Regions from separate parts of the Alteromonas sp. ABV4_515 genome, predicted to be linked through region 3. Evidence: predicted binding sites of a transcription regulator. Region 3 holds the regulator's gene; each other region holds the start of a gene.
What was found. The regulator sigma-54, encoded in region 3, starts transcription at its own class of promoters, with help from an activator protein. The targets are predictions, from matches to a motif close to GTTGGCACGNNNNTNGNNT.
Positions count from the first base shown of each region.

Region 1: a site for sigma-54 is predicted at 7,529-7,547, ahead of ACXAGX_RS01675 (DUF4168 domain-containing protein). Genes of this name have one in related genera too.
Region 2: a site for sigma-54 is predicted at 5,808-5,826, ahead of ACXAGX_RS09865 (DUF3192 domain-containing protein). Genes of this name have one in related genera too.

Region 1 covers NZ_JBSWWZ010000001.1:381,996-391,781, forward strand. The annotation lists gene ACXAGX_RS01650 (hypothetical protein) at 48-629, shown strand; gene ACXAGX_RS01655 (DUF808 domain-containing protein) at 696-1,613, shown strand; gene mrcB (penicillin-binding protein 1B) at 2,175-4,511, opposite strand; gene ACXAGX_RS01665 (DUF6489 family protein) at 4,674-4,913, shown strand; gene ACXAGX_RS01670 (PHA/PHB synthase family protein) at 4,929-6,704, shown strand; gene ACXAGX_RS01675 (DUF4168 domain-containing protein) at 7,057-7,455, opposite strand; gene phaR (polyhydroxyalkanoate synthesis repressor PhaR) at 7,702-8,118, shown strand; gene ACXAGX_RS01685 (phasin family protein) at 8,310-8,963, shown strand; gene ACXAGX_RS01690 (phasin family protein) at 8,990-9,337, shown strand; gene ACXAGX_RS01695 (polyhydroxyalkanoate depolymerase) at 9,446-9,786, shown strand, end outside.
Region 2 covers NZ_JBSWWZ010000003.1:463,949-473,734, reverse strand. The annotation lists gene ACXAGX_RS09900 (HDOD domain-containing protein) at 1-482, opposite strand, end outside; gene ACXAGX_RS09895 (DUF3192 domain-containing protein) at 493-867, opposite strand; gene ppnN (nucleotide 5'-monophosphate nucleosidase PpnN) at 958-2,316, opposite strand; gene ACXAGX_RS09885 (GGDEF domain-containing protein) at 2,326-3,834, opposite strand; gene queF (NADPH-dependent 7-cyano-7-deazaguanine reductase QueF) at 3,863-4,702, opposite strand; gene syd (SecY-interacting protein) at 4,813-5,361, shown strand; gene ACXAGX_RS09870 (hypothetical protein) at 5,362-5,646, opposite strand; gene ACXAGX_RS09865 (DUF3192 domain-containing protein) at 5,864-6,223, shown strand; gene ACXAGX_RS09860 (GNAT family N-acetyltransferase) at 6,368-7,015, shown strand; gene ACXAGX_RS09855 (DEAD/DEAH box helicase) at 7,020-8,279, opposite strand; gene ACXAGX_RS09850 (DUF3301 domain-containing protein) at 9,181-9,483, opposite strand; gene ACXAGX_RS09845 (DUF3549 family protein) at 9,486-9,786, opposite strand, start outside.
Region 3 covers NZ_JBSWWZ010000007.1:252,628-262,413, reverse strand. The annotation lists gene ACXAGX_RS17565 (calcium/sodium antiporter) at 1-657, shown strand, start outside; gene ACXAGX_RS17560 (KpsF/GutQ family sugar-phosphate isomerase) at 686-1,657, shown strand; gene kdsC (3-deoxy-manno-octulosonate-8-phosphatase KdsC) at 1,657-2,211, shown strand; gene lptC (LPS export ABC transporter periplasmic protein LptC) at 2,208-2,771, shown strand; gene lptA (lipopolysaccharide transport periplasmic protein LptA) at 2,740-3,309, shown strand; gene lptB (LPS export ABC transporter ATP-binding protein) at 3,309-4,034, shown strand; gene ACXAGX_RS17535 (RNA polymerase factor sigma-54) at 4,125-5,603, shown strand; gene hpf (ribosome hibernation promoting factor) at 5,633-5,920, shown strand; gene ptsN (PTS IIA-like nitrogen regulatory protein PtsN) at 5,929-6,372, shown strand; gene rapZ (RNase adapter RapZ) at 6,418-7,263, shown strand; gene ACXAGX_RS17515 (HPr family phosphocarrier protein) at 7,263-7,535, shown strand; gene ACXAGX_RS17510 (substrate-binding periplasmic protein) at 7,565-8,329, shown strand; gene yiaA (inner membrane protein YiaA) at 8,339-8,791, opposite strand; gene ACXAGX_RS17500 (DUF2145 domain-containing protein) at 8,797-9,594, opposite strand; gene ACXAGX_RS17495 (hypothetical protein) at 9,594-9,786, opposite strand, start outside.

The DNA.
Region 1 (9,786 bases), on a different contig from region 3:
GGACTATTCCAGCCCCCGAACTGCCTCCTCCAATTAACGCAAGATTAGTGTTCAAAGCACCGAGACCGGCAGTCACTAGCGAAGAAAATTTGCCGCAGCCCGCCATTGCGTCACCGCCGGCGACACAGCCTGTTGAAGAACCTTTACCTCAAATCGAGAGAGTCGACATTGAGCCCGTTGAGCCCGTGCCTGCTGAAAAGGTGAGTCAGGAGCCGGTTCAAAACCCCACATCGATAACGAAGGAGGCCACACCTTCTGCACCGGCCCCAGTAGTATCAGAAAAGGGAAGTCGCCCTGCGACCTCATTAACATCACGAAGTGCACTGGATGCTTTTTTTAGCCAACAGCAAGCGCAAGCTCGGCAACGAGACGCTGAAATGGCATCGAAAGAATATAGAAAGCAGAAGACATCGCCTGATATTGTCGACCCCCGCAAAGATAAACTTGAAGAAGAAGTGAACGCTCCACCTACGGTTAACGTAAATTGTTCCGATACAACAACGAATGTGCTTGCCACTATCGCCACCTTTACCGGCGGGCGTGTCGCTTGTTCCAATAGAAGCAACGGCTTCGATAAGTTTATCGATAAACACCTGAACAAAGGTGTAAAAGACGACGAGAACCGCTAGCCCACATATTGCGCACAACCATAACTGTGGTTAATCTACCCGCTGAAATTTTTATAGGAAATATCCATGGCAGCCGCCAACTTACTTGCTCTTATTGACGATATCGCCACCCTGCTCGATGACATTTCAGCCATGTCTAAGGTCGCCGCTCAAAAAACAGCCGGCGTACTCGGTGATGATTTAGCCCTTAATGCGAACCAGGTTCAGGGCGTGCGCGCTGAACGAGAACTGCCTGTGGTGTGGGCGGTCGCGAAAGGCTCATTGCTAAACAAAGTGTTCCTGGTTCCCGCAGCCATGTTGATCAGTGTATTTATACCTGTACTTATCACCATCTTGCTGGTTATTGGGGGCTTGTACCTGTGTTTTGAAGGAGCAGAAAAAGTCATTCATAGCTTGTTCCATAAGCAGGACGAGGCCGAACGGGAAGCGAGAATCGCCAAGCTGGCGCAGGAAGATGTCGACCTTGTGGCAATGGAAAAGGATAAAATTAAAGGGGCAATTCGTACCGATTTTATTCTTTCTGCTGAAATCATTGTAATCGCACTCGGCAGTGTACAAGGTGCCGATTTAGTCACCCAATTAGGTGTTTTGTGTGCGCTTAGCGTGGGTATTACGGCTGGCGTTTATGGCATTGTCGCCGGTATCGTGAAAATGGACGATGTTGGCCTGTACCTGCTCAGAAAGTCTCTCACTGGCGGTTACAATGGTTTTCAACGTATTACCGGGCGCGCGCTTTTGGTTTCGGCTCCAATTTTAATGAAAGTACTCGCGTTTGTGGGAACCATCGCCATGTTTCTGGTAGGTGGCGGTATACTCACTCACAATATCCCTTTCCTGCATCATGTTGCAGAAAGTATGAGTCATGGCTTTGAGCAGCTTGGCTTTATCATTCCGTTGCTCATCGATGGAGTAGCAGGTTTGATTGCGGGCTCGTTGATTGTGGGCGTGGTATCAATTTTTACCCGCGGTAAATCTCACGACTAAACCTAGTGGTGCTTACGGGCAAACATCAATTTTCAAATAACAAAAGTGGTGATTTTCACCACTTTTGCTTTTTTATTTTCACCAAATTTTGGTTTCTTTCCTTTCAAGATTATTTATTTGCGCCCTCTTCGAAAGAAAAATTCCTTTAAAATCAATACAAGTGGAATTTTAAGCGATATGGCACAACTATCGCTATTCAACTATCACTTACGCAAATACGACTAAACAATTAACTGCCGGGAAGTCAGCCAGCGCGCAGTTTCTAATCTTAGTTAATGGAGAGTAACGATGATAACTTCCGGTGGTTTATTACTTCTTGCGCTTGGGCCCGTTGTTGCATACCTGGCCAGTGCCGTACTTTTCAGCGGACTGCAAAGCCTCGCAGCCCGCTTTCACTAATCCCAACGCTCCCGTAGGGCCTTTCCCTGGGTCAGCTGATATATCGCGTACTAGTTTTAATTAATCGATATATCCTGGCCGCAGGGCTTTTTTATGCCCGCGTCTTTACGTCTTTACGTCTTTACAGTTATGGAAGAGCAATGGCCTTTACCCATTGCTAGCTTAACCACCAAATAACCGCTCCCACCAACTCTTTTTCTTACCCGATTGTTGTTCTTGCCTTACTGGCTGACCATAACAATCCTGACTTGGTGGTGGCAGCACATCCAAAATCGCTGGCACACTCATAGAGTCCGGACAACCAGCAATGGTAACAGCGCCGGTTTTGCTGTCGAAATGTGCAATCCCCAACCCTTGCGGGAATCGACGGGATAACGATTTCGGAGACTGTGATTTCTGGTAGTTCACAAACACTGGCAGCGCACCGCCCGCACCGGTAAGTAGAACCGGTTGGTTGTCATCGTTGCCGACCCAAACCGTGGCCACATTGTTGCGGTCGAAGCCGGTAAACCAGCTATCACGATAATCGTCGGTAGTCCCCGTTTTACCGGCCATATTGATATTGGGGAACGTTTGCCCTACCCGCTTCGCCGTGCCTTCCGTGGTAACTTTATAAAGCGCATAATTCAGCAGATAAGTGGCCGCCTCGTCTACTCGCTGCGAATAATACTCTGCATGTCGCCAAACCAAGCGGTTGTTTGCAGACACCACCGACGTAACAGTATGAAGCGGAATATACCGGCCATTATTAGAAATGGTCTGGTACATCTGGTTAGTTTCCAACGGTGATAAAGACATAGCACCTAACGTCATTGCTGGTACTTCGCGGAATGTGCTTTCCACGCCCAAACGATGAATGGTATCTGCTACGTTTTCTAGCCCTACCTGCATACCCAGGTTAACCGTGGGTACGTTGAGTGATTCAGACAAACCTTCCACCAGCGGTACCTGCCCGCGGAATTTCTTGTCTGCGTTTTTGGGTGACCAGGTTTTTCCGCTTTCATTTTCCAGCGTGATGGGTTCATCCTGAAGCGGTGTTGCCAGATTAAACGAAACAGGATCTTCCAGCGCAGTGAGATATACCGCAGGCTTGATCAACGATCCCACCTGACGCTTGGCATCCAGCGCACGGTTAAACCCTTTAAATCCGGTTTCGCGACTGCCAACAATAGCGCGAATTTCGCCACTGGCAATATCAGTTACCACCATAGCACCCTGCAACTGTGCCTTACGGTCTGACTGTAAACCGTTTAAGGTACTGGCAACGGCCTTCTCTGCCCGGCGCTGCGCGTAAATATCTAGCGTAGTAAATACTTTAACGCCAGAGTCCCGTAGCGAAGGATCGGCCAGAATTTCCGTTAACTCCCGACGAACCTTGTCCATAAAGGCAGGATGCTTACCACTTGCCAAACTCGCACCTGAAGCCAAGCCGATAGGTGAATTCACCGCGCGTTCATAGGCAGCCCGGTCGAGCTCATTGGCTTCAAACAGTATGCGTAATACCAGATTACGACGCTCCAATACTCGCTCTTCGTAGCGACGAGGATTGTAATAAGAGGGCCCTTTGATCATTGCCACCAGCGTGGCGATTTCAGGGGTACTCAGCTCGTTTGCCGGACGGTCAAAATAGAAGTAACTGGCGAGGCCAAAACCATGCACCGCCATGTCTCCATTCTGCCCCAGGAATACCTCGTTAAGGTACGCCTGCAAGATCTCATCTTTGCTGTAGCGGGCATCAATGATCAATGCCATCAGCGCTTCTTTGATTTTGCGGGTAATGGCTTTTTCCCGGGTAAGATAGAGATTTTTCACTAACTGCTGCGTGAGCGTACTGCCGCCCTGCACTGTGCGGCCTGCGCGAATGTTCGCTATCAACGCCCGTAAAATCGAAAGCGGTGCCACGCCATGGTGTGAATAAAAATCTTTGTCTTCAGTGAGTATTAACGCTTTGGGCAGTAATGCTGGCACTTCATCCAGTTTTACCAGCATGCGATCTTCACGGCTGCTGCTCACCATACGAGTGACCAGCCAGGGCTCCAGGCGAATACGGTTCAGCGACTGCCCGGCACTGTCGTCGTTAATTGAACCAATGCGATTACCGCTCCAGCTAATAGTGATTTGTCTTAGCGGCTCATCACCGTCGGGGAAACTGAACGCCCGGCGCTGCATCACTAACTTGTTTCGGGTATAGCGATATTCACCGCTACTATCAGGCGAGTTTACGCTGCGATAGCCGAGTAATTTCAGCTCATCGAGGACTTCTTTCGGAGTGATTTCCTGTTCTTCAGACAGCACCAGCGGGCGAGCAAAAATTTGTGCAGGCACTTCCCACTTATTACCGGTGAAAGTGTGTTTTATCTGTGCGTCGAGATACACCATGTAGCCAAGTAACACGGCAAAGCCAACCAGGCATAATTTAAAAAGCAGCCCGGGCCAGCGCCGACGGGGCTTACTACCAATTTTCTTCGGTTTCGTTACTTTCGTCTGTTTTTTAGCCACTTATCATGCCAATATAGAAAATGTCACAAGGGATTTTGCGGTTTTCGCAGCGGAATTGCCAGCCGCATGTTACCGTAAAAATCATTGTCGTTCTGTTGTGATAAAACCTTTACGTCAGAACCATCAATCCGGATGGCTGGATGAGCCAGAAAGGAGCGAAATATGAAAATTTCTATCGATGTTGACCTGTCCCCACAGGAAGCCCGCGAATTAATGGGCTGGCCGGACATGAGCAAAATCCATGAAGCCACCATCTCACAACTCACAGAGCAAATCAAAAGCGGCAATCAGGAGCTAATGTTGTCAATGCTGAAGCCATACCTGGATGGCAGTCAGCAGGCCTTTACCTATTATCAGAAAATGCTGGAGAGCATGGCCACTGCAGGAACCAGCAAAAAGTAAGCATGGAGGTGTCTTGTGCACGAGCAGGACAAAGACGATATTCTGGACACACTGAATCAGTATGCGCAGCAGTTTAATGCAATGGTTCACAATATTCTTACCAAGAAAAATAGCAGCGAGGAGACGTCCGCTATGTTCGATCCGGAGAAGCTGGGCACATTGCTTTCAGGCGACGCGGTAGAAGTTGATTCAGCCAAACTCATTCAAACCCAAATGGATTTTATGCGTCAGCAAACTGAATTGTGGCAACAAGCCACAAAAGCGATGCTGGGCGAAAATTCCCATTCTGTCATGCAGGAAGAAAAAAGCGACCGCCGCTTTTCCCACACCGACTGGCAAGACAATCCTATCTTCAGTTACATGAAACAGGCTTATCTGATTAACTCTAAAATGTTGCAGGGAATGATTTCATCCATGCAGTTCAAAGATCCAAAATCAGAAGAACAAGTGAAGTTCTATACTCGCCAGTATATTAACTCGGTGTCTCCTACCAACTATCTGCTGTCTAACCCGGAAGTCTGCGAAGAAATTCTTAAAACCAAAGGCCAGAACATGGTGAAGGGTATCGAGAACTTCATGCGTGATTTGGAAAAGAGTCCGCTGGAAGCCTTCAAAATTACCCAAACCGATATGGATGCTTTTGAAGTGGGTGTGAACCTGGCTACAACGGAAGGCCAGGTGATTTACCAAAATGAGCTCATGCAGCTGATTCATTACAAACCTAAGGTGGAGAAAACCTATTCAACGCCAGTGCTGTTTGTACCGCCGTTTATTAATAAGTACTACATTCTTGACCTTGATGAGCGCAAGTCTGCGGTAAAAGGGTTACTGGATTCTGGCTTCTCAGTGTTCATGATTTCCTGGGTAAACCCGGATGCATCACTGGCAGACAAAGACTTCTTTGACTACATGAAACAAGGCCCTATAGAAGCACTGGATGTGGTTTGCGACATTACGGGTAAGAAAAAAGTGAACATGGTGGGCTTTTGTGTTGGTGGCACACTATTAAGTGCAGCTACGTCTTACCTGCGAGCGAAAAAAGATACCCGGATCGAGTCACTCACCCTGCTCACCACGCTACTGGACTTTAGCGAGCCCGGTGAAGTTGGCAACTACCTCACTGAAGACGCTTTGCCCATTATGGAGCAAAATGCAGACATTAAGGGTATTTACGATGGCCGCATTCTGGGTTTGAGCTTCAGCCTGTTGCGTGAGAACAACCTGTTTTGGTCGTACTTCATTAATAACTACCTTAAAGGCAAAGACCCAGCGGCTTTCGACATTTTGTTCTGGAACAGTGATGCGACCAACATTACCGCGTCTTGCTTCAAGCAGTACATTCGTACCACCTATTGGGAAAACAAACTGAAAGATCCGGGCGCGGTGGAAGTGGATGGCATTCCAATTGATCTTGGCAACATTGATGTACCGGTATACTTCCTGACGACTCTGGCCGACCATATCGTACTGTGGCAAGGCGCATACAAAGGTACGCAGTTAGTGAAAGGCGATACCCGTTTCGTACTGGCAGGTTCAGGCCACCTGGCTGGCGTTATTAATCCGCCAGAAACCGGCAAATATCCACACTGGACGAACGAAAATCTGCCTGAAAGTGCCAGTGAATGGTTCGACGGTGCGGTGAAGCACGAAGGTTCATGGTGGCCGAACTGGCACGAATGGCTTATTAGCCACCGCAAAACCAAAGTAAACGCCCCCCAACCCGGTGAACACGAAAAATACCCGGTCATCGAAGCCGCGCCCGGCTCGTACGTGAAAAAACAACTCGGCTGAGGTGTGGAGCAGCGCTCTCGGGGTGGGGCTATTGTAAAATCTAAACACGGCGTGAACCCATCCCTGCGGCAGACGGTTTAGATTTTACAGTAGCCCCCCACCTGCGCTTGCACACTCGACATGAAACCGTATCGGTGTTTTAGGAATATCTTTCGAAAACAGCGGACTTCATACGCAAAAGCTCGCATAAGATTCTCCAATTCACTCGTTCAGAATTCGCTTCCCTCCTCCGCAGATAGCCCGCTCCCTCTCTCCGCCGATAGCGCAGTTCCCTTCACAACACCGCCGATCACAGGCACAAAAAAAGGGGCCTTCCGGCCCCAGTGCTTTTGTCTATTCGGTTTGCGGTAAATTATGACTCGCTGTTTTTCTCTTTAGCGATGTCTAGTACACGTGAACGCAGTTTTTCATCCGTTTGTACTAATTGTGCAATTGTGGTGTAGGTCTGCACTTCCAGACCTGTTTTCTCAATTTCACTTACCATTTCAGTTTGCGCTGCTTGCTGAATTTGCTGCATTTTTTCAGGCGTTTCATCGCCGCTGATTTCAGACTGGTATTTATCTGCTACATCGCTAACTGCATTCATCGCAACAGTAAATTTTTCCAGAGTTGCGTCATCAAAATTTTCAGTTTGCATAGTAGGTGCGCTGGATAGACCCGTCTCTTTGGTATCTTCGGCAGCCTGTGAAGCGAAGTTAACAGAACATGCTACTGCCAGGCCAAGCGCTAATGATTTGACGAATTTATTCATATTGATCTCCAATTTGGATTCGAATTGCCGTCTAACCTTAAGACTCAGCGTAAAACGGCTCTCATCATCACTACAGCGATAACCATGCCACCCCGACAAAACCCAGCAATATCATACAATTAAGAAAAGAGCATATATTTTCACCGGTAATTGTTGTGCAACAGTGTCGCTTTTTTTCACACCTTTTAAGTTGCCGGTGGAGCGTCTAATGCGCTACTCTGCGTATTGAACCGAAGAGGTAACGTCATGATCATCATTAAAAAATATCCTAACCGCCGACTGTACGATACGTCACAGAGTCAGTATGTAAACCTTGATTACATTAAAACACTGATTAATGAACGGCAGGAATTTAAGGTCATTGACTCCAAAACCGAAGATGACATCACCAAGTCATTACTCCTGCAGATCATCAGTGAATCTGAAGCCAACGAAAATCAGTCTCTGCTGACAAATACCCTGCTTAAGCAACTTATTCGCTATTACGACACTGACATGCAATATTTTCTTCGTCAGTATTTAGAACAGTCGTTAGTGGCCTTTATTGAGCAGCATGATCAGGTTCAGGGTGTGATGAAGAATATGATGGATAACACGCCTTTTGGTATGTTCAATAAAATGGTTGAACAAAATATGGAAGCGTGGAAAAAGTCGCAAAAGTAAGTTTGTCTCCCTCCTTAACGCCACTTTGCTGCAAAGCAGCATAAAAAGCTATTTGCTTATTATTTATTCGTCTAACTATTCTTGCTGCACCGCAACATTTTAGTTGATCTCCTGATTTCGATTGCTTAATATCTAACCAAAGATTGCTGCAACGCAGCAGATGGAAACCATCAACTGGTCAGGAGAAGAATATGTTTGGCAAGTTTTCAGAGCAGCTGAAAAGTACCACTAAGCCGGTACATACGCTGTTTGCTGTGAATACAAAAACATTGGAAAGTCTGTCTCAGCATCAGACAACACTGTTTACAGGGTTACTGAGCGACGGTATGCACTATATCGAAGCGGTATCTAAGCAAACGGAGTTGAAAGGTGTGATGAATGCGAATTCAGAGCTGGCAGAATCAGTTCGTGAGCGCATGACCAGCGCATCGAAAGATACCTACTCTACGCTCAACGCCATGCGTGAAGAAGTAACAGAAGTGATGGCTTCTAGCTTAACTTCTGCGGCGGATGCAGCAAAAGAGACGGCGTCTAAGGCAACCACTGAAACGAAAAAAGCAGTGAAGAAAGCCACGCCGAAGCCAGCCGCTAAAGCGACACCGAAAGCGGCCGCCAAACCTGCGAAAGCAGCAGAAACCGTAACGAAAGAAGCGGAAAAGGCCGTCGAAAAGGTCGCAGAGGCAACGGAGAAAACGGTTGAGAAAGCCGCAGAAACCACAAAGGCTGCAGCTGAAGAAACTAAGCAGGCTGCGACTGAAACCAAAGCAGCACCGGCTAAAAAGCCTGCTACCCGAACCCGTCGTACGGCTGCGAAAAAGCCTGCGGCAAGTAAATCTACAAGTTAAAACAACCCAGAAACTGGAGAAGAGTAATGTTTGAGCAAATGAACGAGCAAATGAAAAGCGCAATGAAGCCTATGACTGACCTTGCTACATTAAACATGAGCACTATGCAGGATCTGGCTGAGAAGCAAAACGCCATGTATAGCTCTCTGTTATCAGAGAACATGTCTTATTTTGAGAAAGCAGCACAACAGAAAGACATGTCTGCACTGGCTGAAATGAACAAAGCTTATGTAGAAACTGTTCAGGAAACAGTGACTGATACAGCTAAAAGCTCTTACGCCATTATTTCAGAAGCACAGCAAAAAGCTGGCGAAATGTTTAAAGGCTTAAGCGACGAAATGACATCTAAGTTCCAAAGCGCTGCTAAAGCGTAAAAGACCCGACAGAGCGACGTTCTCGTCGCTCTTGTTCCCCTCCACATTGTGTGAACCTTTTTTTCCCCTAAAGGTCTTAGCCCCAGCCAGTTTTTGAGGAGAGACGTAATGAATTATCAGGCATATGATTATCTGACACGCGGCGCATATATTATGCACGAGGGTTTCAGTCTGCTTAACGATATTGCGAGCCATCCTTCCAATCTCTATGGTCATACCTTGCCCGGCCGCATCACCCGCGCTTCGCTGGAAACTGCTATGCGGCTGACACAACGCTACGAAAAGCTGGGGTTTAATATCGACGAGATAAAAATCGACGATAAACGGCATAAAGTGAAAGAAGAGGTCGTATTTAGTAAGCCATTTTGCGACCTCATTCACTTTCATCGAGCCGGTGTGCACGACCATCATAAAGTATTATTGGTTGCGCCGTTATCAGGCCATTTTGC
Region 2 (9,786 bases), on a different contig from region 3:
GCACAAAATATGATAATCAACCATATTTGCTCGCGCGTTAGTTTATTTTCTTGAAGGTACCTTTCTGGCGTGGTACTGCTTGCCACTTTGGCTACTTTCAGTAATGACTGAATAATATCAAGTTGACGCTTTTGACAAAACTGATGAAAAGCCGCTAGCCGATTTCGCTCGGCATTCGCAAAGCTCATGGCCGCATAGGCGCCAGCAACAAAATGCTGTAAATAATGTTCATTAAACTGAAGGCGCAACCCCACGAAAGTCAGCAATGAACTGCATCGCAATGCCAAGCTGGGGGCGTGTGATTTGTCATCGATAAGAAAAGCGATGGCGAGTAAGCCATCGGGTGAATGCTTCCCAGACTGAATAAGATTTGTTGCTTGTTTCAAAGACTGCTGTGTCAGAGAAAGATCGTCATCTGAAGCATTAAACAGTTTGGTAAGTTGAAGATCTGAAGCAAGAATCTTTTTTGTAGCAGGAAGCATGGTTTTGCAATCAGGATTTCAGGTAACTTTGATAGGCCCCTTCGCCCCAGGCAATCAATTGATCATTTTCAAATAACAAGGGTGTGCATTCATCCTGTGTAGTCAGGCCATCTGCACGAACATGTTGTGTGCGGTAAAACATGACCTGAATAGGGGTACCGGATTCCATTTTTGCTTCGGTAATATCTGGAGAGCCAAGCATAGCCCACACTTCTTGCTTCGTACTACCGAGTTTCAGCTTGGTGATCTGTACTTTGTTGTATTCTTCCCGATCCTGCCAGTCCATATCTTCAGGTTTGTCTGGATAAAAAGACATAACCATAAATACAAACAATGCATAGGCACCAATGCCGAGCAAAATCAGTTTAAAAACCTTGCTATTCATCCCTTTTCACTTTTTACTGCGAATTGCGATAAGTGTACATTAAAAGTGGCGCCTGAAGGAACGATAAAATCGTAACAAGGATTGACTGCGCTATTTTTCAATGACATAGCAGGGAATATATTCACTTCCTGGCAATTTCATGCGCTGTTGTTGCACAAACGAGCGCAGCAGATTGTCTATACGCGTCATCAGTTCCGGGTCGCCATTAAGACGAAACGGTCCTTTTTCCTTAATTTGCGCGACGCCTTCTGCCTTTACGTTACCGGCTACAATACCTGAGAACGCCTTTCTTAGCGTCATAGCAATATCACCGACAGGTTGATCATTGTGTAATGCCAGTGCCGCCATTTTTTCGTGGGTGGGTTCAAACGGTGTCTGGAAAGCTTCGTCAATGCGTAGCGACCAGTTAAAGCTGAATGAATCCCCCATAGCCCGACGGAAATTTTCGACTTTTGCTAAACCGGTTTTCAGAATTCGCGCCACCTCTTGTGGGTCATCAATAACAATTTGATATTTGTCCCGGGCTTCTTTTCCTAGGGTTGCACCAACAAATTCATCAATGGCCTCAAAATAAGGACGAGACTCTTCTGGTCCTGTTAAAACTACCGGAAACGGATGCATCGCATTTCTTTCGTTCATCAAAATGCCAAGCAGATAAAGTAATTCTTCAGCCGTACCTACGCCACCGGGAAAAATCACAATGCCATGTGCAAAACGAACAAAGGCTTCGAGGCGCTTTTCAATGTCCGGCATAATAATGAGTTCATTGACGATAGCATTCGGTGGCTCGGCTGCAATAATACTGGGCTCGGAAATACCAATATAACGGCCTTTTTTATATCGCTGTTTGGCGTGGCCAATGGCAGCGCCTTTCATTGGCCCCTTCATTGCACCAGGCCCACAACCCGTGCAAATGTTCATTTCCCGAAGCCCAAGTTGATAGCCAACTTCCTTGGTGTATTTATATTCGTGGTGTTTGATGGAATGACCACCCCAACACACAATTGTATTTACATCGTCGTTGCCTTCCAGTGCCTGGGCATGACGCAGCATATCGAATACCATATCGGTGATAGCTGCACTTTCCGATGGGGCTTTCTGGTTCACGAAGGCATATTTATTACCCATGAACAAAATATCGCGAAGAACGGCAAAGATGTGTTCGTGCACGCCGCGCATCAACTGCCCATCAACAAAGGCCACTTCTGGCGGGTTGATCAATTCGATCTTCACGCCGCGTTCGCGACGTATGAGGCGGATGTCAAAATCATCGAAGGGGGCGAAAAGTAGTTCGGCGTCGTCTTCGTCGACACCGCTATTTAATACTGCCAGGCAACAGCGCTTGAATACACCAAATAGTTCGCTATTGGTAATGTCCTGAAGCTTACTTACTTCAACCTGTGAGAGTTGGCTTATCCATCCCACAGGGTTTAACTGTACTTTATTCATATCACAGTCCTATTCGACTACAACGCGATTTCTGCCACCTTTTTTGGCTTGATAAAGTAACTCGTCAGCACGGGCAAACATTGACTCCGGTAAGTCGTCCATTCGCAGGCATGTTCCCCCAAAGGAGGCGGTGATACTGACTTTTTCTTGTTTAAATTTAAACGGTAAGCGAGCGAGAGATTGTCTCATGTCGTCGAGCTTTTTCTCTAGTGCCGATACTTCTATAAAGGGTAGGAGCATAACAAACTCCTCGCCACCCCAACGCGAGATAAATTCATCACCGTGCAGGTGTTTTTTCAGATGATGACCCACTACCTGCAATGTTTTGTCACCAGCCTGATGGCCAAAACGGTCGTTGATTGACTTGAAAAAGTCGATATCGATAACTGCCAGCGAAAGTGCGCGATTATCTAATTTGGCTTCTTCATATTCGCGATTGAAACGTTCATTATAAGCCAGGCGATTCGGTAAGCGTGTGAGGGGATCGGTATGACTAAAGGCCGTCTGTTCTGCTAATTTACGTCGGTAGAGCTGTGCTTGGCGCTGCAAATTTTCCATTTGCGTTTGCATGGAATTAAACAGACTCATCAATGCTTGCTGCTCTTCATTGTCAGCCGCTTTTCGATCTGCTACTGCTGAAGAAATTGATGCGATGTGTGTCTTGGCCTGTTGTTTCAACAATTCTAGAGAGTCTGATTCCTGAACAGTCTGATCCATTTGATTTAGCTGCGAAGTGATATCCGCTGAACTCTTTTGACGTTTTTCAAAAGACTGTGAGGAGGTCTCAATACTTGACTCGACTTTCTCCTGAATACCACCTAACGCAGTGTAAATCCGGTAAATCATGCGTCCGGAAAGGGTGGCTTCATGCATTGTTTCAGTGACTACCAGTCGAATAACCGTCAAACAGGTTTGCAATAAATCGTCTTCACTAAGCGGGCTATCAAGGCGCTTTTTAAGATCTTGTACTCGCGGCTCGTCAGGTTGTTTCTTCGCGTAGCTGTTAATTAACTGGCTAAGCTCGTTTTGAATTTCTTCAAATAAGGTCCCACTTTGACGCTTTTCGGTGCTTTGTTGAGTAGTTTTACTGTTATCAGTTGCTACAGATTGCGAAACATTCGAAAATAATCTGATGGCACGCAAACACAACGATTGAAGCTCAAACAAGTTATTTACAGGCATCTGAGCAGCACTAAGTACCAGCGCACATTGCTGCATTAACCCTTGGTCCTGTGCAAAGTTTTGCTGAAATTGCTTAATCGATTTTTCTAATTCTCGGATGGTGATTTGAGTGTGTTGCTTAACTGAGCTTTGTGCATGCTGAATATGTTTATTCAGCTTGTTAATACTCGCTGTGGCTAAGGTGTAATCAGGTTTGGTGGATAAATGCCCTCGCAAGACTTTGAGCTCGTTATCTGTCTCTGCAGACAATCCCTCATAGAAACTACTTAGCCTGACAATGAACTGGGCTAACGTTTCGTTATGCGTCTTGAGGGCTGTTAACTGTTTAGAATCCATGTTGAACCTTAAATTCTTCGCATTACAACTACTGACGCGCCGAGCGTACATTCTTGCCCGGCTGCTCGAAGTTAGAACGATATGGGTTGATGTCTAATCCGCCCCGGCGGGTGTAACGCGCATAAACGGTTAATTTTTCGGGTTTACAGTGGGTCATGATGTCATTGAAAATACGTTCGACACACTGTTCGTGAAATTCGTTATGCTGACGAAAACCAATCAAGTATTTCAGCAAGCTTTCCCGGTCGATTTGCTCGCCTTGATAAGCAATTTGAATGCTTGCCCAGTCAGGTTGACTGGTTATCAGACAGTTGGATTTTAGCAGATGGCTTACCAGCTTCTCCGAGACATTGTTCGCTGACGTTTGCAGTAAAGTGGCATTCGGTGAATAGCTGCCGATGGTCACATCTAAATCGTCAATAACGTCACCGTCAAACTCGGCCATCGATAAACTAGAGAATGCATTAGGTAGATAAAGCGTCACCGACACTGCCTCACCTGCACAATTGCTCAAATCAACTTCCAGACGTTCTTTCACTTGTTCTGTACTCTCGAAGGCAGTTTGATTGAAACTGTTCAGATAAAGCTTGAATGATTTTGATTCGATGAGATTGCAGGAGGTAATTGGAACGCGACATTCCATAATCGCCACCTGTGGCTTACCTTTCGCATTAAGCCATGACAACTCGTACCCCGTCCAGATATCACAGCCATGAAAAGGCAGGGCATCAGCATTCAAGCTGATAGTGTCGCGACTCAGCGATCGAGGAACCCCTTGAAGTAACGCCGGGTTATACTGGCTTTCATATTCAACCGTTTTACCAAGTGTCAGATCAGAAGGCACCTGAAAACTAATTGGATTTGTCATAATGTGTACATCAACCTTAAAATCTCAGACGTAATGAGACCATAAAACCTGTCGACCGGGATGTTTCCTGGTGCTACTCAGACACAAAGTTTAACGAAAAGGCCAAGTAAATGCCCGCTGAATTAGCACAATCTTTAGATTCTTTTTTTGAAAGCTGCGATCATCAGAACAACGTAGACAGCTATTTTTCCATTGCGTACGAGCAAGATTGGCCATCACCGTGCTACCAGCAAACGGCTAAAGACGGGCAGTTCGTGTCCTGGCAACCCGTAAGGCAGCAAGATGAAAACACCTTCAAAGGGGTGGAGTCAGCGCTTGAAATTACTCTGAATGAAGAGTTCTGTTTGTTTTTCACCCGCTATTACAGTTTTCACTTGCCAGCGACTACTGCGCGAGGAGACTGCGAACTACTGCAGGTGTGCAGTGAAGAGGACTTTAAGCGACTGCAAGAGAACTTAATTGGCCACATAATGATGAAACAGCGTTTAGGGCAGAAAATCACCTTGTTTTTTGCCCTGACGGATGACGATGATTACCTGCTTTCTGTGGATAACGACACCGGAGAAGTGGTTCTGGAGCGAGTCGGGAAAGAGCCGCAGGAAGTGCTTGCGCCTTCTCTGGCAGCGTTCATCGAGCAGCTTTCTCCCCGGCAAGCTTAATCACACGTCAAGATTTGCCAGCCGCTGTTCAAGGATGACCATCGCGGCTTCTAACTCGGCAACACGTTTTTCCAGTTTGATGACCCGATCGTCGGCATTAGGCTCTGCGGTGTGCTCGGTTTGTTGACTACTGGCGTTAAAAAGCCTGATGGCGTTGATGGCATCGGTGACCGATACTTTAAACGGCGCTTTACTGCGTAGTAAGCCCACACTGGGTTGTAAACCTGATTTCTGCATCTGATGGCAAAGCAGGATGAGCTGCTGAGACTGATCGGCCGTCGACATAATTTGAATTCCATAGCAAAGCGATGTTTGAAAAATGCGAGCCGTAGACATTACTCATGTCCACGTAGCTCAAACGACGAAATAATAGTGGAATGCGCTAAATGTTGATACGATTTTTTAAAGCTTAATTTAACAAGTTCCTAATTATCAGATGGTTACTGGTTGGCCCAATAGTTGATTATGAAGTCGTTAAACCATCAAAAATAAAAGGATTATGATGAAAAGTTTCGTTCTGGCTGTAGCATTGATTTCGCCGTTTGCCCTTTCTGGTTGTGTCATTTCTGTAGGGGGGGATGACGGTCATTACTCTTCAGATTGGGAAGACCGTGAATACAATAACCGTAAACACGTGGCGCAGTTGGAAAAAGGTATGACCTACGAATCTGTGGTGCGCAAGATGGGTGTTGCAGATTTCAGTGAAATGCATGAACAAAATGATCATGCTTATCGCGTGCTCTTTTACCGCACGCAACGAACAATGGATGATGGCGTAACTACCAAAGACGAGTGCACACCGTTGGTATTCAGAGATGGTGTGTTATCTGGATGGGGTGACGCGGCTTATCAGCAGTTATAAAATTTCACCCTACCCAATTAATTTTTGTTAACTTTGGTTTAACATTTGGGGCTATTTTCTGTACAGTGACTAAACTAATAGCTGGTTAGTAATTCAGGCGTCAGCAGTCCATACCGCCTGATCTCATTGTCAGGGGATCGCTTGATGAACACTGTACTTGATCAAGACGTGCGGGCAGAAAATGTCCGCGCCATTTTTCTTACTGCCGACAACCTTAAAGTGGCGGCTTCCATTCTATATAATGCGTATTTTGACGATCCCTTATTCATGGATATTTTCCAGGCTGAGAAAGAAGGCTTTGAGGGACGATTAAGAGCGGCTATCAGAGAGGAGTTGGAAGCGTTTTGGGATGCGGAGCAACCCATGATTGGGCTGTTCGATGGCAGTCGCCTGTTAGCGGTAGCCTGTTTGACAAAGCCTAACCGTGATTTTTCCAGTGGGCGATTCTGGCATTGGCGTCTGAAGATGCTGCTGACTGCCGGATATTTCAGTACTAAAGCCATGGTAGAAAAAGAGGAAAAAATTCGCAGTGCCATGCCTGCCCAGCACTACCATATGGTTTCTTTTATTGCCGTCCATCCCGACCACCAACACCTTGGGTTAGGGCATATTTTAATGAGTGCCATCGACAGTATCGTAAACGAAGACAGAGAAAGCGAAGGCGTCGGCGTTTTTGTGAGTGTGCCGAAATACTTGGCTTTTTTTCGTAGCGGTTTCTATCAGCAAATCTCAACCATTACCGTTTCAGAGGTAACCGGAGAGATATTGTTTAAGCCGAAACCGCTGGCGTGAATCATTAACGGCGGCGACGTTTATTGTTTCGTGCTTTGCCGCTGTCGCTTTTTCCTAGCGCTTGCGCCCGTAGTGCTTTCTTTGAAGGTTTACGAGATGAGTGACTTTCCTCAGTGGCGTTCATATCTGGTTCGAAGCCCGGTACCCACTGAGATGAAAAATGTTGCTTCGTGAGCTTTTCTATCTCTTTGAGCAAGTACTTTTCTTTCGTTGATACCAACGAAATCGCCACCCCTTCCTTACCTGCGCGCCCGGTTCTACCAATACGATGTACATAGTCTTCAGCGTTGTAGGGCAATTCGAAATTGATCACGTGCCCCAATTGCTGAATGTCGAGCCCGCGCGCTGCCACATCAGTGGCCACCAGAGTGCGCACATCACCCAGCTTAAATTCTTCAAGGCCTCTTTCACGGGCTCCCTGGGATTTGTCTCCGTGCACAGCCACCGCACTGATGCCATCTTTTACCAGTTCTTTAGCCAGTTCATCGGCACCTTGTTTTGTACGAGTGAAAATCAGTACTTGTTGCCAATTTCCCGAGCCAATCAGATAAGCCGTTAATGCCGCTTTGCGCTTAGCATCCACTTCGTAAATGCGCTGTTCGACCTTTTCCACCGTTGTATTGCGCGCTGTCACTTCAATAAGTTTAGGATTGTTCAGCAGGGTTTTGCTTAATGTAAAAACGTCATCGTTAAATGTAGCGGAAAAGAAAAGCGTCTGATGGTGAGCCGGTAGGCGTTTGAGGATCCGATTAATATCAGTAATAAACCCCATATCCAGCATGCGATCAGCTTCATCAAGCACCAGCGTATCGATAGTTGTCGGATCGATAAGTTCTTTGATGGCTAGTTCCAGAAATCGCCCGGGCGTTGCCACCAGAACATCACACCCTTGCTCTAGCGCCTGAAGTTGTGGGTTGATGCTGGCACCGCCGTAAGCAACCACCGTGTTTACTGATAACCCTTCACTGTACTTCACAAAGCTCTGATAAACCTGTTGGGCGAGTTCCCTCGTTGGCGTGAGCACCAGTACGCGAATGGGTTTTTCAGAAGATGCTGTGATGTCGGCTGTTTCTATAACACGTTGAATCAGCGGTAGGGCGAAAGCGGCGGTCTTCCCTGTGCCGGTTTGGGCGCCTGCCATCACATCCTGATTCGCGAGGATCTCTGGGATCGATGCAGCTTGAATAGGCGTCGGATTGGCATAACCGAGGGAATGTAACGTTGCTAATAAGGTGGGATTGAGTCCAAGGGAAGAAAAGCTCATGAAAGGTACCGACCGCTATAAATGAATCCGGTGGATTCTATCATCGATTAGGAATTTAAGTCTAAATACATACACTGTTCACATATTTAATACGCTACGACAAGCAGTTCTGCGTAAAGTTGCCCGAAAATGTGAACACTCATCCTTTTTCTCTCGCTATTCGTCGTGTAAACATCACCCAAAAGTTTGTAAGACATGTCTTACAAACGTGTAAGATTTTGAAAGTATTTTTATGACGTTTTTATTAGACCAAAGTATAAAGTCTATGTTTTTGTTAGACTTTTTGCTAATACTGATTATTACAGTTCGTTGACGACGTATTTTTTTGAAAAAAGCATGTAGCACAGATCTTTAGGATCAGTAGTATTAATCACGTCACAGGGAAACACGACGAGTCAGGAAGATTCTCACGGATGAACTTTTGACAACCGATGGAACGGAATACCAACATAGGATGTGTTGGTTTCAGGGACAAAGGAAAAGGGATTACGGCCAGGGTGGCCGCAGGGACAACTTCACGGAATGAAGAATACCACAGGATCGTGGTTCTAAGGAAAAGGACTGTGCAAGGCTTGCAGATAAAGGACAACTCCACGGAATGGAGAATACCACTGCAAGGATGGGTGGTAAAAAAGGAAAGATGGAAAGGAATAGCAGCCGGAGTGTTGCAAAGGAAAAACTCAAGGACGGGTTGTGCTACATAGTGGATGTGTAGTGGTTAAAGGATCAAAGGAAAAGGGACCCGCTCAAGGATTGGGTGGCCTGCACAGGATTTGCAGGAAAAAATGGAAAGGGGCGGAAACGGATTTTTATCTGGACGGTGAAAATTGCTACGGATAGCAGAGATGGACGCTCAAAATTCAGAAAAAGCGATAGCCCCGAGGCTATCGCTTTTTTTGTATTAAACCCGATAAGGCGGCAGTTGCGTGCGAAGTATTCGCTTACCAACTAATTCTATTTCTCCGGTATATCTGTCTTCCCCGTTGCCTGAAAACTCGAACAGAAAACGAGAATGCCAATCCGGCTTCGCATATTTGAAGGTGATACGCGTCGAAGTGCGAGCAAGGGTTAGCAGTTGGAGTTGATGGCTATCGCAATATCTATTGGCATGCTCAAATGCCGCTTCAGAAATGCTTCGAATACGCCAAAACTGAAAACCGGCGAAACCTATAAGTAAAAATAAACAAAGTTCGGCAAGTGTCATAACTATTGCTTCTGAGTCTGATTAAACAGGCGACCAAATGCGACGGCCAAAATCTCGCTGCGATCCGGTGAACGCAACATACCCAGCACCTGTAATCTGAGAACGGGCAGTTGTACCAAGTCAGAGAAGAACCCGGCAAACAGTTGACCTTGCATCGCTTCTTTATCATCAATAAATGCGGCACGTTCAAAAAACGCGACCAGCAAGGATTCGTCCAGTTGGCTGTAGAGTCTGCCTGCAATAACGCTGAGCAAATGCATATCAGCCGAGTCCTTTGCTAATAGGTTTGCAAGTAGTGCTTTT
Region 3 (9,786 bases):
CTCAAACGCGAATTTCCGGTATTGCTTGGCGTTACCGTTCTTGCCATGTTCTTCCTGAATAACGGTAAGTTAGCGCACTTTGAAGGTATGATTCTGTTCGGCCTGTTCGTGTTCGTGCTCGCCGCTATGGCCTGGATTTCACTGCAGGTAGATAAAGAAGACCCGCTGGTAAAAGACACCGACAGCGAAATTCCCGAAGGCGTAAATACCGGCTCGGCGGTACTTTGGGTAGGCGTGGGACTTGTATTGTTGCCGTTAAGCGCACATTTCATGGTAGAAGCGGCCGTAGATATCGCCCACTTCTTTGGAATTTCAGACCTGGTGATTGGTCTGACGATTATTGCCCTCGGTACCAGCTTACCCGAACTGGCCGCCAGTATTGCTGGCGTGCTGAAAGGTGAAAGTGATTTAGCATTAGGTAACGTGATTGGCTCGAACATTTTTAACCTGTTGGCGGTGCTTGGTATGCCAGGGTTAATTGCGCCAGGCCCGTTAGATGAGAACGTGTACAACCGTGACATGTGGGTGATGTTTGGCCTTACCGTGCTGTTGTTCTTCTTAAGCTTTAATTTCATCGGTAAGCGACAACTTGGTCGCCTTGAAGGTGCTATTTTTGTTTTATGCTTTCTTGGTTATCAGTACTGGCTATTCGGGTAAGTATTTACGAACAAGCGAAAACGGATAAATGAATAATTCTAGCTATATTGCCTCGGCTAAACGGGTTATCGATATTGAGATTCAGGCGATCTCCGCCCTTACCGAGCGTTTGGATGCCACCTTTGAAGCCGCTTGCGCAATGCTCGCAAGCTGCACAGGAAAAGTGGTGGTAAGTGGCATGGGTAAGTCCGGTCATGTAGGCCGCAAAATTGCAGCCACCCTAGCCAGCACCGGTACACCGGCGTTCTTTATGCACCCTGGTGAAGCGAATCACGGTGACCTGGGTATGCTTAGTGAGTCTGACGTGCTGTTGGCTATTTCCAATTCAGGCGAATCCGGCGAACTGGTTAACTTGTTGCCGGTAGTGAAGCGGCTGAACGTGCCTGTTATTGCCATGACGAACAGCGCCCACAGTTCATTAGGGCAACATGCCGATGTGGTATTAGACATCAGCGTGGAAAGAGAAGCCTGTTCATTAGGCCTAGCACCAACATCCAGTACCACCGCCACATTGGTGATGGGCGATGCACTCGCCATTGCGTTACTGGATGCCAAAGGATTCACGTCAGACGATTTCGCATTGTCGCACCCGGGCGGTAGCCTTGGCCGTAAACTGTTATTAAAAGTCCGTGATATTATGATGACGGGTAATGAACTGCCCTTGGTCACATCGGCTGCCACCATTTCTGAAGCGCTGCTTGAAATCTCTTCTAAAGGGCTGGGCATGACGGGTATCACTGACGAACACAACAAGCTCGCAGGTATTTTTACTGACGGCGATCTGCGCCGCATTCTGGATGCGAAAACCGATATTCATGCTACGCCAGTAGCTCAGGTGATGACGCGTGGCGGCAAAACAACCCGCGCCGAAACGCTGGCAGTGGAAGCGTTGAACCTGATGGAAGAGTTCAAAATTAACGCGCTTATGGTTGTCGACGAGAACAGGCAACCTGTCGGCGCATTCAACATGCATATGCTATTGAAAGCAGGAGTGCTCTAATGGGACATGAAGTCACCTTTTACGGCGTTATCAGTGAAGAGCGATTTGAAAAGCTGAAGAATCTCAAACTGTTGGTTTGCGACATAGACGGCGTATTTTCTGACGGCCGTATTTATCTCGGCAACGACGGAGAAGAGTTGAAAGCCTTTCACACCCGCGACGGTTATGGCATTAAGGCGCTGATTAACAGCGGCATTGAAGTGGCAGTGATTACCGGTCGCGACTCAGCCATTGTGAAAAACCGCATGACAGCGCTGAACGTTAAACACATCATTCAAGGCCAGGAAAACAAAGCCGATGCCATGGCCGATTTATGCCAGAAGCTTGGTCTGAGCCCCGAACAAGTTGCGGCCATTGGCGACGACATGCCAGATTTAGGCATGTACAAGTACGCAGAAACGAAAATTGCCGTTAAAGATGCCCACCCCGCGGTTACCCGTGAAGCAAACTGGATCACCACGAAGCCTGGTGGATACGGCGCTGTGCGTGAAGTGTGTGATGTGATTATGCAAGCGGTGGGTACGCTGGATATGATTCACGGTGCCAGTATATGAATCGATTAGGCCTCAGTATTTCCGCACTGTTTGTGATGGCATTGTTGATGTACATGCCCGTGTGGATGGCCGAAGATGAAAAACCCGCTCAGTCGATGAGTGATAGTGCGTTACGCCCGGCTTATAAGGCCAAAAACCTCACCACCACCTTGTACAACGATGAAGGTAAGGTGAATCACGAAGTGTACGCCGCTTCAATGGAACATTACGACCAGCTTGGCTTTGTGTTATTCAGTCAACCCAAATACACTGTCTATGCTGCGGAAAATGAAGCTCCCTGGCAGGTAACCGCAGATAAAGGCACATTATATAATGACGATCTCATTCAGTTAGAAGATAATGTGCTGATTAAGAGTCTGAATCCTGACGAGTTCGTTCAGACCATTACAACTGATTTCATTAAGGTTAATCTGGATGATAAAACGATGACATCCGATCAACCTGTTGATATCCGCGGTGTTCAGACCATCATCAAAAGCAATGGTTTTAATGCAAACCTGCGTACCCAACAATATGAGTTGATAGATCATGTTCAAACGATTTATTCCCCTGGCAGCTAGCCTGATAACAACGATCTCTGTTGCTGTAATGCCCACAGTAGCCTTGGCCGACAACACAGATTTCGACAAGCCAATTAAAGTTGATGCGAAGTCGCAGTTCATTGACGGCAAGAAGAAAACATCTACCTTTAAAGAAGACGTGAAGATTACCCAGGGTTCGTTGGTGATCACCGCCGATGAAGTTCAGGTTATTGCCAGCGATGGTGACGGCAAAGAAGTGTTTGTGGCCTATGGCGAACCGGCCAGCTATTCACAAACCATGGACGATGGTGCACAGGTAAAAGCCAGCGCCAATGAAATTCGTTACGAAGTTGCCAAAAAGCTCATTTCCCTGCAAGGTCAGGCACAAATTCAGCAAGATAGCAGCATGGTTCAAGGCGATAGCATTCGTTATGACATGGGCAAAGAGCAGCTTCTTGCCACGGGCGGTGACAGCTCAAGCAGTGGTCGTGTTACCACGGTATTTCAGCCAGAAACTGTAAAAGGGCTGTCTGAAGACGAAAAGAAAAGCGATGACAACGAAGGTGACAATCAGTAATGGCCACCTTAACCGCGAGCCATTTGGCTAAGTCGTACAAATCTCGTCAGGTTGTGCGCGATGTAAGCCTTTCTGTGTCTACCGGCCAAATTGTGGGTTTGTTGGGCCCTAATGGTGCTGGAAAAACCACCACGTTCTACATGATTGTGGGGTTGGTGCCGCTGGATAAAGGCAAAATTAATATCGACGACAATGAGCTAACGCATGAACCGATGCACGAGCGTGCACGTCGCGGCATTGGCTATCTGCCGCAGGAAGCATCGATATTCAGAAAGCTCACGGTACATGAAAATATCATGGCTATTTTGCAAACCCGTAAGGATCTAAAAAGCCATCAGCGTGAAGAAGAAGCCGACGCGCTACTTGATGAATTTAATATTAACCATATACGTAATAGTACAGGTATGAGTTTGTCGGGTGGTGAACGCCGCCGGGTTGAGATTGCCAGAGCCTTAGCAGCTAATCCGCAATTTATTTTGCTTGATGAACCCTTTGCCGGAGTTGATCCAATTTCGGTTAATGATATAAAGAAGATCATTCAACATTTAAGAGACAGAGGTATAGGCATCCTGATTACCGATCACAACGTAAGGGAAACCCTTGATGTTTGTGAAGAAGCCTATATCGTCAGTCATGGAGAACTGATTGCTCAGGGCACCGCAGAACAGGTATTAAGTAATCAAAAAGTTCGAGATGTATACCTAGGTGAGCAATTCAGGCTATAGTTAAGTTATCGGGCATAACAAACCGCAATTTAAGAATAATAAATCGCCGCTTTAGCCAGATACTTTTTTCAGAGTTAATATAAGACGTAGATGAAACCATCTTTACAGCTAAAATTTAGTCAACAACTGACAATGACGCCGCAACTTCAGCAGGCGATCAAACTATTGCAATTGTCGACGCTGGATTTACAACAGGAAATTCAGGAAGCACTGGATTCTAATCCGCTACTGGAAGTGGACGACAGTTCAGACAACGATGTTGTTGAGAAGAATAATCTCGATAACGACGACAGCATGCCTGAATCTGCGTCAGCCTCGGAAAGCATGGACACCGGCGAAGCGCTGGAAAAAAATGACCTGCCCGATGAACTCCCTCTCGACAGCACCTGGGACGAATACATTTCTGCGTCTTCTGCGCCTGCCCCCGGCCCTGCCGGCGGTGATGACGAGCAAATCTTCCAAGGTGAAACCACCGAAAATATTCAAGACCATCTGCTTTGGCAGATGCGCTTAACGCCGTTCTCAGACATCGATCGCGCTATCGCGCTGGCCATCATCGACTCGATTGATGAATCGGGTTACCTCACTGTTACCGTGGAAGACATTCTGCAAAGCGTGAACAGTGAAGACATGGAAGAACCGGTAGAAGAAGATGAAGTGGAATGCGTACTCAAGCGCATCCAGTTGTTCGACCCAATCGGTTCTGGCTCGCGTACACCACAAGAGTGTTTACTGGTGCAATTAACGCAATACGCCCCCGATACCCCTTGGCTGGAAGAAGCCAGATTGCTGTTAAGAGAACACGCCGATTTACTTGGCAGCAAAGATTACCGAACGCTGATGCGAAAAACGCGCCTGAAAGAAGACCAGCTTCGTGAAGCTATGCGTCTACTGCAAACGCTGAATCCGCGTCCGGGTAGTGCACTTATCACTAAGGAACCAGAATACGTTATTCCAGACGTTTCTGTGGCGAAGAAAAACGGCCGTTGGGTAGTAGAACTCAATCCAGACAGCCTGCCGAAGTTAAGTGTTAACCAACAATACGCCGCTATGAGCCGTAAGGCCCGCAACAGCAGCGATTCACAATTTATTCGCTCTCATATGCAGGAAGCGAAATGGTTTATCAAGAGCCTTGAAAGCCGTAATGACACCCTGCTTAAAGTAGCGAATTGCATTGTTCAGCAACAAATGGGCTTTTTTGAGCATGGCCCTGAAATGATGAAACCAATGGTGCTGAACGATGTCGCAGAAATGGTAGATATGCATGAATCAACCATTTCCCGGGTTACCACCCAGAAGTACATGCATACGCCTCGAGGCATTTTTGAGTTGAAGTACTTCTTCTCAAGCCACGTGGCCACAGAATCCGGTGGTGAGTGTTCATCCACAGCGATTCGCGCACTGATTAAAAAGCTGGTTGCTGCTGAAAAGCCAAGCAAACCGCTGAGCGACAGCAAGATTGCTTCGTTGTTGGCCGATCAAGGCATCATGGTTGCCCGGCGAACAATAGCAAAGTACCGGGAGTCCCTATCGATCCCGCCGTCTAACCAACGCAAAAGCCTCATTTAATGGGCTGCTCAAAATAAGGAAGACGAAATATGCAAATAAACCTTACTGGTCATCATGTTGAGATCACAGATTCTTTGCGTACCTATGTCGATACGAAATTCAGTAAACTAGAACGTCACTTCGACCACATATCGAATGTGCACGTAATTTTGAATGTCGAAAAACTTAATCAGAAAGCAGAAGCAACGGTTTTCCTCAGTGGCGCAGAGGTCTTTGCCTCTTCCGAAAATCAAGACATGTACGCAGCTATCGACAGTATGGTAGATAAGCTCGACCGGCAGGTTCTGAAACACAAGGAAAAGCTTAAAAAGCATTAATTGAATTCATGGATATACAAGCCATAGTTAGCCTGGATCGCACTGAATGTGCGGTCCAGTGCAATAGTAAAAAGCGCATCCTCGAAATCATCAGTGGGATTGCCGCTAAAAACAACGCAGATATCGATGAAGCCACGGTGTTAAGTGCCTTGATGGCACGTGAACGCATGGGCAGCACAGGGATTGGTAATGGTATAGCGCTTCCTCATGGTCGCCTTGCCGGTCTCGAAAAAGTGATTGCCATTGTCGTAACCACTACGCCAGCCATTAATTTCGATGCCATAGACAATAAACCCGTCGATATTTTCTTCACCCTTCTGGTACCGCAGGAACAAACTGACGGTCACCTGCAAACGCTCGCCATGGTTGCTGGCAAGCTTAGCGATAAAGAGACAATAAAAAGTATCCGAAAAGCTGATACAAGTGATGATATTATTCGCGCATTACAGTAAGTTATTGTAAACGCCTGCGTTAACACGGTATTTCAGGAGAAAAACGTGAAGCTCATTATCATCAGTGGTCGTTCCGGTTCAGGGAAATCCGTCGCATTACGGGCGCTGGAAGACCTCGGTTACTATTGCGTAGATAACATCCCGGTTAATCTACTCCCTGCACTCACCCATACCGTCGCCGACGAGTACGAGCAGGTTGCAGTGAGCATTGATGTTCGTAACCTGCCTAAAGATCCTGCCGAACTGGTAGAAATTCTCGACTACTTGCCAGAATCCTGGACCGTGACCATTGTGTATATCGATGCGGGCGATGACATGCTGCTGAAACGCTTCAGTGAAACCCGTCGTTTGCACCCGTTGGCACGTTTGAATAAATCGTTGTCGGATGCCATTCAAACAGAAAAAGAGCTGCTGGCTCCCATTGCTGAGCGTGCCGATTTAAATATTGATACCGACTCACTCAGTATTCACCAGCTCGCAGAACTCATCCGTGAGCGTATTCTTGGAAAAAAAAGCTCCCGACTCGTACTGGTGTTCGAATCGTTTGGCTTTAAACACGGTATTCCAAAAGATGCTGATTACGTGTTTGATGCCCGCTTCCTTCCCAATCCACACTGGGAGCCAGACTTAAAACATCTTACTGGCCTTGATGCGCCTGTGCAGGTATTCTTAAGCTCTCAGCCCATCGTGACGAAGTTTATCTGGCAAATCCAGAACCTAATCACTACCTGGTTGCCTCACCTCGAGCGCAATAATCGCAGTTATGTTACCGTTGCCATTGGCTGTACCGGTGGTCAGCATCGTTCTGTTTACGTAGCAGAATCGCTGGCAAAGAATTTCCGTGAAAACCACCCTGATGTACAAATCAGGCACCGTGAGCAAAGTAAGTAATGCGTGTAGAGAAATCACTGACAATTGTAAACAAACTCGGTTTGCATGCCCGAGCGGCAACCCAATTGGTTCAGTTGGCCAATCAGTTTGATGCTGAAGTCACCTTGCACAAAGGTGACAAACAGGCCAATGCCAATAGCGTGTTGGGATTAATGATGATGGAAAGCCACCAGGGCGAACAGGTAGTCGTGGTGTCTGAAGGGCCTGATGCGGAAGCAGCAATGGATGCTGTAGAAGCGCTAATTGCCGGTAGGTTTAACGAAGACGAGTGATCGCACACTCACAACAAATGGAATTGAACGTGTCTGTTAGAAGTGTTACCCAGCTGCTGTTCAGCATGCTGGCCATATTAGTTTGTACTCCCCAAATCAATGCCGCTGAAGACTATGCCCCTACTCTGGGGATTAGTGCGGCACATTGGCCGCCTTATATTTACCACCAGAATGATGTGCTTACCGGCGAAGATTACGAACTGTTAAAACAGATACTCGCCCACATGCACTACGACTTACAAAGCTATCCGCTCCCTGAAAGACGGGTTGGTGAACAAATTGCCCGGGGTGGCATTGATATCGTAGTCGGCGCCGCGCGTAACGAAGACAGACAACGTAATAACCTGTTCTCGATACCGTATCGCGCTGAGTTTATCGGCTTCGCGTATATTCCCGAGCGCGCAGGCGAGTTTGCGGGAAAAACACTGTTTCAACTGTTAAGCGAAGGGCGCACGCTGGCACTCAATACCAGCGGCTGGTATGGCAGTGAGTTTGAAGAGAAAATCGCTTCACGCTTTCCCAATCAGCTTATCCATTTGGAAAATGTAAAGCGAAGACTGGCTTTTCTTAAGCGTGAACGTGTGGATTTGATTCTGGATGACACGGCAGTATTACAGTTTACCGCCGACTCAAATGATATTGCATTAACGCTAGGTAACGAGATTATCCAAAAGCAAAACGTGCATTTCATGTTCAGTAAATACAGCGTGTCACCCGAGTTTGTCAGCCAGTTCAATGAGATGCTGCAGAGTTACCTTAAAGAACGGCCCGGTCTTGCTGCCGTAACACCTTGAACTCGGTGTTTAAAGTGATTCGGGTACGGAAGGTTCAGTTGTAAGGAGAGCTTTGGATTCTGTCAGTTGGTCATCTGCTTGCTGATTATCACGAACATTCTTTTGTACAGTGATTGCGGCAAACAAACTTAGCACAAATGCCATGCCGTAGAACCCTTTCTCACTTAGCAGTAAGTTAGCATTTACCAACCCTATAACTAAAAAAGCTATTGCGCTGGCCAGTCCTGCCCAGCAAATTATCAGATAAATCCGGGTAGTCTGGATCCCTTCCATTTTATCCCTTACTGTTTTCTGTACCGACACTGCCGAAAACAGTCCGAACAGGAATACGGCGAAGTAGTACCCTTTTTCATTCAGTAGCATGTCTGCATTGAGCAGGCCAATGATATAAGCGGCAACACCGGTGATCAAAGCAACCACAGAGGCCAAGTAAAATGCTTTTGAAGGTTTTTGTACTGACATAGTCATTACTCCTGAATAGTGTTGTTGGCGTAAAGAATCGTCTGATCCTGCACCAGCTGGTTTTGCTGAAGATAACGATTAATTGTGGTGAAGGTTGCCGTTTCCACATCGCCATCGTGATCGCTCAGCGACACGCCGCTGCTGAAAATGCTGCCAAGACGAAGTTTGGCTTTACTGACTTTCACTGGCTGCGCCTCATACCAGGCGCGAGTGTTCACTTTAAGACGAGCCATATCCGTGGTGCCGTAAATCGCCGCATTGACGATGTCCAGCGTGTACTCGGTACAGTTCTGTCGACCTTCAGTAAACGGGTTCGCCACTACCGAGTAGCGTGGTTCGTGCAGTTTTTTGTCATCGCCGCTGGCGAACACTTCAAGCAGCTTTTCCTGCATGGCTAGTGTAGGAATCACGATACCCGCTTTCAGCTCACTGGCTCCCCAGAAGAAATCCACTGGATAATCGGTTTTCAGCATACTGGTACCGGGTTTATCCGCCAGTTGATACAGATTGTGGATAGCATAGCCCTTCTCCACGCTTCCATCGTCCATGGTAATGTCGGAATAGACGGCGATGGCGGTGTGCGTAAACGCGATCCCCTGCGGCAGTGAGTCAGGATTCCGCCCCACCCGTGCAATAATGGCGACGTAAGCGCCGTGATCAGCCAGGTATTGCTCGGTTTGTTTCGCGAAATGAACTATGTCTTCTGCCGCAAACTTTCGTGGCGATTCTTCCTGGCTGCCGGCAAACACCGGCTGCGTGAAAGCGAAAGCCGCTAAAGCGGCGAGAGTAATAAGGCGCTTCATTAGTCTTCCACCTTATTAATGACAGTCTGGTTCACAACAACAGCGGGGGCAGGGTCAGCGGTAATCACTTTGTGAGTAATTTCCAGTTTAACGGGTTTAGCTTCCATTGAGCGGTGTGCGCTTTGTGCTGATTCGTGAACTGAAACTACCGCACCGACACTCAACACCACGGGTGCCACAGCAACTGCACTG